Regions from separate parts of the Xanthobacter pollutisoli genome, predicted to be linked through region 1. Evidence: predicted binding sites of a transcription regulator. Region 1 holds the regulator's gene; the other holds the start of a gene.
The links. The regulator PhoB, encoded in region 1, activates phosphate uptake and scavenging genes when phosphate is short. The targets are predictions, from matches to a motif close to TGTCATNNANCTGTCAT.
Positions count from the first base shown of each region.

Region 2: phnC (phosphonate ABC transporter ATP-binding protein) is a predicted target of PhoB. The motif match lies at 2,117-2,133, and genes of this name have one in related genera.

Region 1 is NZ_JBDZDP010000007.1:35,429-41,335, forward strand. It holds gene ABLE93_RS15055 (septation protein A) at 1-173, opposite strand, end outside; gene ABLE93_RS15060 (biosynthetic peptidoglycan transglycosylase) at 277-948, opposite strand; gene ABLE93_RS15065 (polyprenyl synthetase family protein) at 1,151-2,077, shown strand; gene ABLE93_RS15070 (flavin monoamine oxidase family protein) at 2,124-3,494, shown strand; gene phoB (phosphate regulon transcriptional regulator PhoB) at 3,589-4,290, opposite strand; gene phoU (phosphate signaling complex protein PhoU) at 4,432-5,160, opposite strand; gene pstB (phosphate ABC transporter ATP-binding protein PstB) at 5,288-5,907, opposite strand, start outside.
Region 2 is NZ_JBDZDP010000003.1:257,937-263,843, reverse strand. It holds gene phnD (phosphonate ABC transporter substrate-binding protein) at 202-1,110, opposite strand; gene phnC (phosphonate ABC transporter ATP-binding protein) at 1,196-2,008, opposite strand; gene ABLE93_RS09985 (amidase) at 2,583-3,848, opposite strand; gene ABLE93_RS09980 (polysaccharide deacetylase family protein) at 3,943-4,938, opposite strand; gene pdxY (pyridoxal kinase PdxY) at 5,171-5,907, shown strand, end outside.

The sequences.
Region 1 (5,907 bases):
AGGATCCACATGGCGGCCAGAGCGGCGAGGGTCGCCACCATGAACACGCCGGTCGCCACATAGATGCCGCCATAGCCGTTGGCGGCGAAGAACAGGACCAGCGGGCCGAGCTCCAGGCCAATCTTCAGCCATGGGCTCATCTTGCGGGGGGCGACGGCTGCGGATCGGGTCATGGGAGGGCCGGCAGGAGGAAAATACCGCCGCCTCGGGCCGAGGAGCGGCCGGGCGGCGCGACATTTCCCATGTGGCGCTTGTTGTTGGAACAATCAAGCCTGCTCACGGCGCAAGGCCGAGGCAGGCGGTGAGCTCCGGCCCCTCCCGCGGGACCCGGGCCTGAAGGCGCGACGCGAGGCGCTGGACCCCGCCCGAGGGGTTGCGCGCGTCGCGCCGGTGGGGATTGGGCAGCATCACGGCGAGGAGGGCCGCCTGCCGCGCGTCCACCTGGGAGGCCGGGATGCCGAAGGCGCGCTGCGCCCCCGCCTCGACGCCGAACTCGCCGTCCGGCCCCCATTCGGCGATGTTGAGATAGATCTCGATGAGCCGCCGCTTGCTCACGACAAGGTCGAGCCAGACGGCGAGCGGGATCTCGATGGCCTTGCGGATCAGCTCGCGGCCCGGCCACAGGAAGAGGTTCTTGGCGATCTGCATGGGGATGGTCGAGGCGCCGCGGGTGTCCTCCAGCTCGTCCGCCTTGTCGAGGGCGGCACGCAGTTCGTCGAGATCCACGCCCCAGTGCTGGCAGAAGCTCGCGTCCTCGGAGGCGATGACGGTGCGCACCAGCGCCGGCGACATGCGCTCGATGGGGGTCCAGATGCGTTCCACCCGCTCGCCGGTGATCCAGCGGCCGATCATGAGGGTCGAGACCGGATTGATCACGTTGTAGAGCAGCGAGAGCACCAGCGGCAAAGCGATGATGGCCCCGATCACGCGCAGCACCAGACGGACCATCCCTTGCCCTCCCCCGACGCGGCCGACCCCGCGCCCGTCCCGCGGCTGCCTTCGGCAACCCATCATGCCCCGACCGGCCACCGCCGCGACCCCGCGCGGCGCGCGCTTGACCTGCGCGCCGCATTGGGGCACCCGGTGGCCCCCGTCAACGGTGCGCCCGGCCCGGGCGTTCCCGCACCGCTATCATCGACGCAGGCCCAAGGTGACATTTTCCCTGAAGGATCGTCTCGACGCCGCCGCCGACGCCACGCAGGCCCGCCTCGAAGCCGCCCTCGCCGACGCGCCGACGGCAGGCGAGCGGCTGCGGCCCGACCGCCTCATGGGCGCCATCCGCCACGGCGCTTTGGGCGGCGGCAAGCGCCTGCGCCCCTTTCTCGTCATCGAGAGCGCCGCCTTGTTCGGCCTGCCGCCGGCCGCCGCCGTCACCGCCGCCGCCGCGGTGGAATGCGTGCATTGCTATTCGCTGGTGCATGACGACCTGCCGGCCATGGACAATGACGACCTGCGCCGCGGCCGCCCGACCGTCCACAAGGCCTATGACGAGGCCACCGCCATCCTCGCCGGCGACGCGCTGCTGACCCTCGCCTTCGACCTCCTCGCCGGCACCGATGCCCATCCCGACGCCGCGGTGCGCATCGCCCTCGTGCGCGCACTCGCACGCGCCTCCGGCATGGGCGGGATGGTGGGGGGCCAGATGCTGGACCTCGCCGCCGAGGGCCGCTTCTCCGGCGGCGCGCCCCTCGCCCTGGAGGAGGACGCCATCCGCGACCTGCAGGCCATGAAGACCGGCGCCCTGCTCGCCGTCTCGGTGGAGGCCGGTGCCATCCTCGGCGGGGCCGACGCCCCGGCGCGGACGGCGCTCGCCGCCTACGGGCGGGCGCTGGGCGCCGCCTTCCAGATCGCCGACGACCTGCTGGACGTGGAGGGCACCACCGAGGAGGTGGGCAAGAGCGTGCGCAAGGACGAGGCAGCCGGCAAGGCGACGCTGGTCTCCCGCCTCGGCCTCGACGGCGCCCGCGCCGTGCTGGACCGGCTGGTCGCCGAGGCGGGCGAGGCCCTCGCGCCGTTCGGCGAAAAGGGCGCCGTGCTGGCCGAGGCGGCGCGCTTCGTCGCGGCGCGGCGCAGCTGAGGCGACGGCCTCGCCCGTCCGTGCGCGCCATGCTAGCGTTCCGCCCGTGACCGATCCCGACCGCTCTTCCCTCACGCGCCGCGCCCTCATCGCCCGCGGCGTCGCGATCGCCGCGGCGCCCCTCGCCGGCATGACGCTGGCGACATCCCGCGCGCTCGGCCAGCCGCAGAACGAGGCGGACGTGGTCATCATCGGCGCCGGGGCCGCGGGCATCTCCGCCGCGCGGCGCATCGCCGAGGCGGGCCGCAGCTATATCCTGCTGGAAGCCTCCAACCACGTGGGCGGCCGCACCGTCACCGACACCGCCCAGTTCGGCGTGCCGTTCGATCTCGGCGCGCCGCGCCTGAACATGCCGGCGGCACGCCCCATGGCCGCCTACGGGCGGGCCGAGGGGCTCGACATCTACCGCGCGCCCGACGGCGGCCGGCTCTATCAGGACGGCCGCGAGGCGGGCGATGCCGACTATGAGGACTTCATCGCCACGGTGCGGCGCGGGGAGCGGGCCATCGTGGCGGCGGGCGACGCCGGGCGCGACATGCCCGCCGCCCGTGCCCTGCCCGACCTCGGCGCCTACGGCGCCAGCGCGCGCTTCGTGCTCGGCCCCTTCGCCTGCGCCAAGGAGCTGGACCAGATCTCCACCGTCGACGTCTCGCGTGCCGACGAGCGCGAGGGCGAGGACATCTGCCGGCAGGGCGTGGGCACCCTCGTCTCGCAGCTGGCGCGGCCGCTGACCGTGCGGCTGGAGACCCCGGCCCGGGCGGTGGAGCTCGGCCCGCGTCTCGTCTCGGTGCAGACAAGCCGGGGCACGGTGCTCGGGCGCACCGTCATCATCGCCGTGCCGCCGAGCCTCATGGCGTCGGGCAAGCTGCGCATCCAGCCCGGCCTGCCGCAACGCCAGCGCACGGCGGTGGAGAAGATCACCCTCGGCGCCTTCGACCACATCGGCTTCCGCCTGCCGCGCAATCCCGCCGGGCTCGGCGTGGACGAGCTGATCTATTTCCGCGCCGAGGGGCCGCGCGCCTATGCCCTGCGGGCCCGTATCGGCGGCAGCGACCTCTACAGCCTGGAGGTGGGCGGGGACGTGGCCACCGGCCTCGCCGACAGCCCGCCCGATGCCGCCGCAGCCTTCGTCAAGGCGGCGCTCACGCGCGAGTTCGGCGCCGACACGGCGGCCCGACTTGGCAAGGTGTTCGCCACCCGCTGGAGCAAGGAGCCGTGGGCGCTGGGTGCCTTCTCCTGCGCCCTCCCCGGCTTCGGTAACATGCGCCGCGCCTTCACCGAGACGGTTGCCGGCCGCCTCGTGTTCGCCGGCGAGCACGCCCATGAGACCCTGTGGGGCACGGTGGGCGGCGCCTGGCTCTCGGGCGAGCGGGCGGCCAAGCAGGTTCTGGGACTGATCGGGGTGCGCTCCGGTTGAGGGGGCGGGCGTCTGCGCCCCGACGGAGCACCTGGCGACCCGCGCCACCCTCGCAAGCCGCACGCGCGGGCCGTAGCAGCCCGACGGCCCGCCCTCAATGGGCGCGGGCGAACATCTCGTTGAAGGAATAGCCTGCGCCACGCACGGTGCGGATGGGGTCGGACTGGCGGCCGCGGTTGATGGCCTTGCGCAAGCGGCCCACGTGCACGTCCACGGTGCGCTCGTCGATATAGACGTCCTGGCCCCACACCCCGTCCAGCAGCTGCTCGCGGGAGAAGACGCGGCCGGGAGACTGCATCAGGAATTCCAGCAGGCGGAACTCGGTGGGGCCGAGATGCACCTCGCGGCCGGCGCGGTGCACCCGGTGGGTCTCCCGGTCGAGCTCGATGTCGCCGGCGCGCAAAAGCGTCGCCACGTGCTCGGGCTTGGCCCGGCGCAGCAAGGCGCGCACCCGGGCGAGCAGCTCCGGCACCGAGAAGGGCTTCACCACATAGTCGTCCGCCCCGGTGGCGAGGCCGCGCACCCGCTCGGTCTCCTCGCCGCGCGCGGTGAGCATGATGACGGGCAGGCGCTCGGTTTCGGGCCGGGTGCGCAGGCGCCGGCACAATTCGATGCCGGAGAGGCCGGGCAGCATCCAGTCGAGGATCACGAGATCCGGCACGCTCTCGCGCAGCCGCGTCTCGGCCTCGTCGCCGCGGCCGACGCTCTCCACGCCGTAGCCTTCCGACTCCAGATTGTAACGGAGCAGGAGGGTCAGAGGCTCCTCATCCTCGACGATCAGAATACGCGCCGGCACTGTCATTCATCCGTTCGTTAGACCGGGGCGGCCGGCTGCTGGGCAACCCGCGCCACGCGTCCTCTTGGCAAAATGAGAGGGCGGGCGATCGGACCGAACCCGATCCGGCCGCTCGCGCTCCGTCATGCGCCCGTCCGGGCCTCAGCCCTGGACGGTGCGGCCCGGGAAGGGCAGCGTGGTCTCGCTCGAGGCGTCGGCCTTCGGGCGGGTCTCGGGCAGGTTCTGGCCCGTGACCATGTAGAAGACGATCTCGGCGATGTTGGTCGCGTGGTCGCCGATGCGCTCGATGTTCTTGGCGCAGAACAACAGGTGCGTGCACACCGAGATGTTGCGCGGATCCTCCATCATATAGGTCAGGAGCTCGCGGAACAGGGAGGTGTACATGGTGTCGATGGCGCCGTCGCGGCCCCACACTTCGACCGCCTTGGCTTCGTTGCGGGCGGCGTAGGCGTCGAGCACCTCCTTCAGCTGCTCCAGCACCAGGTCGGAGATGTGCTCCACCCCGCGCACCAGCTTCTGCGGATGATACTCGCCCTCGATGGCGATCACGCGCTTGCCCACGTTCTTGGCGAGGTCGCCGATGCGCTCCAGGTCGTTGGCGACCCGGATGGCGGCGACGATCTCGCGCAGGTCGTTGGCCACCGGCTGGCGCTTGGCGATCACCAGGATGGCGCGGTCCTCGATCTCCCGCTGGGCCTGGTCGACGGTGGCGTCGAGCAGCACGACCTTCTGGGCGATGGCGCCGTCGCGGCGGATCAGCGAGGTGACGGCGTCGGCCACGAGGCGCTCGGCCTGGCCGCCCATCTCCACCACCTTGCGGCCGATTTCCTTCAGCTCGACGTCGAAAGAGGCAACGGTATGCTCCGGCATGGGATCGGTCCTTCCTTGGAGCCCGCCAGCCGGCCCGGGCCAACAGGCCGGCCGGCGGAGGCGTTCGCTCCCTTGGGGTTGAGGGAAGATGCGCCGGCCGGGCGAGCCCGCCGGCGCCTTTCCCGCGTCAGCCGAAGCGGCCGGTGATGTAGTCGCGCGTCTTGATTTCCTTCGGGTTGGTGAAGATCACGTCCGAAGGCGCCACCTCGATCAGCTCGCCCAGGTAGAAGAAGGCGGTGATGTCGGCGCAGCGCGCGGCCTGCTGCATGTTATGGGTCACGATGACGATGGTGAATTCCTGCTTCAGCTCGTCGATCAGGTCCTCGATCTTCGAGGTGGAGATGGGATCGAGGGCCGAGGTAGGCTCGTCCAGCAGGATCACCTCCGGCCGCACCGCGATGGTGCGGGCGATGCACAGGCGCTGCTGCTGGCCGCCGGACATGCCGAGCGCCGAGGTGTGCAGGCGGTCCTTGGTCTCGTCCCAGATGGCGGCCTTGCGCAGGCACCATTCCACCCGCTCGTCCATCTGCGCCTTGTTCAGCCGCTCGTGCAGCTTCACGCCGAACGCGATGTTGTCATAGATCGTCATGGGGAAGGGCGTCGGCTTCTGGAACACCATGCCGATGCGGGTGCGCACGATGGTGGGGTCGAGCTCCTTGCCCACGATGTTCACGCCGTCGAACAGCACCGCGCCCTCGGCCCGCTGGCCGGGGTAGAGGTCGTACATGCGGTTGAACACGCGCAGCA
Region 2 (5,907 bases), on a different contig from region 1:
CAGAGCAGTGCGAACCATCCCCCTCCGTCGTGGCGCGGGCAGAGCAGCCCGAACCACCCCACCCCGCCGTCATGCTCCGGCTTGACCGGAGCATCCATGCCCCCGCGAAAGCCGCCGCCCGCGACGCGATGGGCCCTCCGGTCAAGCCGGAGGGCGACGAGGAGATGGCCGAAGCGCCGCGGCCTTGGCTTTGATGCCCGCTCAGGACTTCTTCTTGCGCAGCTCGTCGACGAACTTGTTCAGCTCGATGATCTGCACATAGGCCTCGTTGTCGATGGGCTGCCAGGGCTGCTGCTTGCCTTCGTAGATCTTGTCGAAGGCGGCCTTGTCCTTGGTCTGGATGGAGAAGAACGCGTCGCGGATCTTCGCCTTCAGGTCGGCCGGCAGGTCCGCCAGATAGGCGTAGGGCGAGTTCACGATCTGGTCGGACTTGAAGATGATGCGGAAGTCGTCGTACTTCGCCATCCCCTTGCGCTCCATGCGCTTGAGGTTGGATTCCTGCTCGTCGTTCCACCAGTTGAAGGCGGCGTCGCAGGTGCCCTGCTGGACGGCGATGACCGCGTTCTCGTGCGAGCCGGCATAGACCACCTTGCCGAAGAACTCGTCGGGCTTGAGGCCCATCTTGTTCAGCGAGAAGCGCGGCACGTTGTTGCCGGAGGTGGAGTTGGGATCGACGAGGCAGAGGTTCTTGCCCTTCAGGTCCTCGATGGACTTGTAGGGGCTGTCGGCCTTCACATAGAGCACCGAATGATAGCCCTTGGTGCCGTCGAGGTTCACCTCGATGGCGAAGGCCTCGATCTTGGCGCCGGTCATCAGCGCGCGGGCGAAGGAGGAGGGGCCGTAGGAGGCGATGTGGATGTTGCCGGCGCGCTGGCCCTCGATCACCGCCGCATAGTCGTTGGCGATGCGCAGCGTCACCTTGGTGCCGAGCTGCTTGGAGAGATAGTCCATGAGCGGGCCGAAGCGGTCGGTCACGCCCGAGGCGTTCTCCGCCGGGATGATGGCGAACACCAGCTCGGGATATTTGGCCTTCCAGTCCTGCGCGGCCGCGGCGCCCGCGGAGAAGGTGAGCGCGGCGGCAGCCGCGATCAGGGTACGGCGGTTCAGCATGTCTTGGGCTCCTGTCGGATCGTCTCGAACGCGAACGAACGCAAGCCGCCGGTCCTTGCGGAGCCGGCAGCGTCGGGCGGAGGGCTCAGGCGAGCGCCGCCGCTTCGGGGACGGTGGCGCGCTCCGGCGCCGCCCGTCCGGCGGGCATGTCCATCACCTCGCCGGCTTCCAGGCCGTAGAGCTCGTGGGCCACCTGGTCGGTGAGGGCAGCGGGGGCGCCGTCGAACACCACGCGGCCCTGCGCCATGCCCACGAGGCGGTCGCAATAGGTGCGGGCGAGATCGAGGGAGTGCAGGTTGCACAGCACCGTGATCCCGAAGTGCTTGTTGATGCGCAGGAGCGCGTCCATCACGATCTTGGTGTTGCGCGGATCGAGGGAGGCGATGGGCTCGTCGGCGAGGATGAGCGCCGGCTCCTGGGCGAGCGCGCGGGCGATGGCGACGCGCTGCTGCTGGCCGCCGGAGAGGCTGTCGGCCCGCTGGGCGGCGAGGGAGGCGATGTCGAACTGGTCGAGGGCGGAGAGGGCGACGGCCCGGTCCTCGGCGCTCCAGCTCTTGGTGAGCGCCCGCCATGCGGGCACCGAGGCGAGGCGGCCCATGAGGACATTGGTGAGCACGTCCAGCCGGCCGACCAGGTTGAACTGCTGGAAGATCATCGCCGCCTCGGCGCGCCATTCGCGCAGCGCCCGGCCCTTCAGCGCGGTGACGTCGCGGCCGTGGAAGACGATGCGGCCGGCGGAGGGGTCCTGCAGCCGGTTGATCATGCGCAGGAGGGTGGACTTGCCGGCGCCGGACCGGCCGATCACGCCGATGAATGCGCCTTCCTCGACCTGAAGGTCGACGTTGGACACTGCCTCCTTTTCGCCGAAGCGGCGCGTGAGGCCCTCGATCACCAGCATCCGGCGGCTCCCTGCGGGTCGCCAACCGGATAGCTCCTCTATGCAAAACCCGTATGACGTTCCCGCGAACGCGCACGGGCTCTGGCGCCGGATTGCGCCGCGCGGGACCGTCAACGCTCTGTCATGCGGCGGAACCGGCCAATGTGACGGTAGCGGCGTGGCACGCCGGGCGGGAATTCGGCTGCCTGAAACGGCAGGCGCCGGGGAGGATGACCTCCCCGGCGCCGTTGATCGACTGGACCTCGCTTAGCTTTGTTCTTGGGTCCACGAGCCGGTGGCGGGTCCTGACCTCACACCATGCCGAGCAGCACCGCGCCGACGAAGGCAAAGGCAGCGCACGTCTCGATCACGGTGAGCAGATGGCCGATAGTCACCTTTAGCCTCGCAATGGTCGATCAAGAAGAGAACCTTAACAAACTCTCAGGCTACCGGAAGATGCAAGTTGTGCTGCACCGCCGCTGCAAGGTGTTGCGCTGCAAGACTTTGCGAGGCCGCTTACGCCGCAACCCCGCCCTGCTTCTGCCATCGTGCTGCCGCTGCACCGCACGTTACTATTGTAACGATATATTGTATTTCAGCCGACGATGGCGCTTTCCACCCGGCTCGCCACTTCCAGGGCCTGCCGGTCGCGCCCGAAACGGCCCACCACCTGCACGCCCACGGGCATGCCGTTGGCCGCGGTGAGGCCGGCCACGTTGATGGCGGGGCAGCCCATGAGGGTCCACAGCCGGTTGAAGATGGCCGATCCCGTGGTGGCGAATCCCTCGGGCGCCGGGCCGGGCGCGGAGAAGGTCAGCAGTGCGTCCACTTCGCCGAAGAGGTCGCCGAGCCGCTGGCGCGCCCGCTTGGCGGTGCGGCGGGCCTCGTCATAGACGTCCGGCGTGATGGCCTCGGCGGCGGTCAGGTGCTCGCGCAGCAAGGGCGAGAGCCGGTCGCGGTGATAGGCGAGCTCGTCGGCGAAGGAGAGGGCGGCCTCGAAATCCTGGAGGTTGCCGTGGGCGGCGTCGGCCGCCTCCAGCTCGTCCGGCAGGCGCAGGTCGAACACCCGCGCGCCCGTCGCCTCGGCGGCGCTGGCGGCCGCCTCCAGAGCCGCGTGGGCGTCGGCCCCGGCCTGGTCGGCGCGGCCGGTGCGCACGATGCCGATCCGCGGGCGCTCCGCCAGCGTGTCGCCGATGTCGAGGTCGCGCCCGGTGATGGCGGCGATCATGAAGGCCACGTCGCGTACCCGCGCGCCGAACAGGCCGATGGTGTCGAGGTGCCAGGAATAGGTCTTCATGCCGAGGGTGGGCAGAAGCCGGTAGGTGGGCTTGTAGCCGGTGACGCCGCAGAAGGCCGCGGGGCGGATCACCGATCCGCCGGTCTGGGTGCCCAGCGCCAGCGGCAGCATGCCCGCCGCCACCGCCGCCGCCGAGCCGGCGGAGGAGCCGCCCGGCGAGTGGGACAGCCGGCGGGGATTGCGCGTCTCGCTTGGCTGAAGGAAGGCGAACTCGGTGGTCACGGTCTTGCCCGCGACGATGCCGCCGGCCCGGCGGGTCATGGCCACCACGGGAGAATCGTTGTGCGGCCGCCAGCCGGCATAGATCTCGCTGCCATAGGCGGTGACGAGGTCGCGGGTGTCGAGAATGTCCTTCACCCCCACCGCGAGCCCGGCGAGGGGGCGCGTCGCGAGGGCGGGGTCCAGGCTCTGGGCCAGCGCCGCGTCGAGTCCGAGGGCGGAGAAGGCCCGCACTTCGCCCTCGCAGGCGCCGATGGCGTCGGCCACCTGCTCCATCACGGCGCGCGGGGTGGTGCGTCCGGCGCGGATGTCGGCGGCAAGGTCGCGGGCGAGAAGGAGGCTCATGCGGAAAGGCTCGAACGGAAGAGGAGGGGCCGCCACCATGCGCAACGCCCGGCGGCGAAGCAACGGGGGGCGCTTTTCCAAAGGCGCGCCGCGCCTACTGCGCCGGCAGGATGCGCCGGCCGGCGCGGGCCGCCTCGTCATAGACGCGGGTGTCGCCGGGCCTGAGGGAATAGCAGGTGGAGGCGATCACCGGCCGGCCGGCGGCGAGGAGCTGGCCGACCGTGGCGAAACGGTATCCTTTGGCCCGCAGCGCCGGGATGAGGATCTTCAGCGCCTCGGCCGTGTGCTTGCCGCGGCCGTTGGCGTGCATCAGCACGATGGAGCCGGGGCGGATGGCGCGCAGCATGTCCTCGGCCATGCCCCGGGCGCCGAGGAAGGCGGGGTCGCCGGAATCCACGTCCCACTGGATGGCGAGGTGGCCGGTGTCGTTCACATAGTCGAGCGATTCGGCGCTGCACGAGCCATAGGGAAAGCGGAACAGGGCGAGGGGCGGCGGCTTCGGCAGCATGCAGCCCTTGGCCTGTGCCTGCTGCCGGCCGAGGGCGAGGCCGATGTCGGCGTCGTCCACCTGCCGGCGCATGGCCTCGCCGCTCTTCACCGTGAGATTGGCGTGGGACCAGGTGTGGTTGCCCATCTCGAAGCCGGGATCGGCGCTGAGCTGGCCGCCGCGCTCGCTGTGGCTGACCATCCACTTGCCGCCGGCGAAGAAGGTGGCGGCGACCCCCTCGGCGCGCAGGTAGTCGACGATGGCGCCGTCATAGCCCGAGGTCTCGCCCGAGGCCTCGCACAGGTCGAAGGTGAGGGCGACCATCTTCTCGCCCGCCGGCAGGTCCACCCGGCGGATGGAGCCACGCAGCGCGGCGGGCACCGGCCCGGCCGGCGGGATGGCGACCTCGGGCAGGGTACCGGGCCCGCCCGCATGGGGCCGCACGATCTCCTCCCCCGGCCGCGCCGCCAGCGCCGCGGGCGCATAGCAGGCGGGTCCCGCCGCACCGGCGGGCGCAGCGGTGCACAGGAGCGGGACGATCACGGCAAGAAGGGCGGGGACGAAGCTGGAAAGGGGACGGGCGGGCAGAGAACGGGCGGGCACGGGACTCACTCGGCGAAGACGACGGCCTCGGCTTAAGCGTCCCGGCGCGGCAAGGCCAGCGGGCGGACGGGCGTGTTGCGGTCACTTGCTGTTGCGGCCGGAAACATGGGCGATCCGGTCCTCAGGTGCGCCATCAGCCGGGCCGAGGTCTGAAATCAACAAATTCCATTTGAAGCGGGGCGCCCCGGCGGGTTAGGCGACGGTTCAGCCTCGGGCCAGATCGGGACCGCCGATGAATATCCTCTCCATCCAGTCGCACGTCGCCTACGGCCATGTGGGCAACGCCTCCGCCGTGTTCCCGCTGCAGCGGCTCGGGGTGGAGGTGTGGCCCATCAACACCGTGCAGTTCTCCAACCACACCGGCTATGGCGCGTGGCGAGGGCAGGTGTTCGAGGCGTCCGCCATCGGCGAGCTGGTGGCCGGCATGGCCGAGCGCGGGGTGCTGGAGCGCTGCGACGGGGTGCTCTCCGGCTACATGGGATCGGCGGACATCGGCTCGGCCATCCTCGATGCGGTGGCGCAGGTGCGCGCCGCCAACCGCTACGCCACCTATTGCTGCGACCCGGTGATCGGCGACGTGGGCCGCGGCATCTTCGTGCGTCCCGGCATTCCGGAATTCATGCGCGACAAGGCGGTGCCGGCGGCCGACGTCATCACCCCCAACCAGTTCGAGCTGGAGCTGCTCTCGGGCCTCACCTGCGTGTCCATCACCGACGCCATCGCCGCGTGCGATCTGCTCCACAAGCGCGGGCCGAAGGTCATCCTCGTCACCAGCCTGCATGTGGGCGAGACGCCACCCGACAGCATCGACCTTCTCGCCTCCGGGCCGGACGGGCGCTTCCTGGTGCGCACGCCGCGCCTCGCCCTCTCGCTCAACGGCGCGGGCGACGCCATCGCCGCCCTGTTCTTCTTCCACGTGATGCGCACCGGCTCCACCGCGGAGGCGCTGTCGCTGGCTGCATCCTCCAT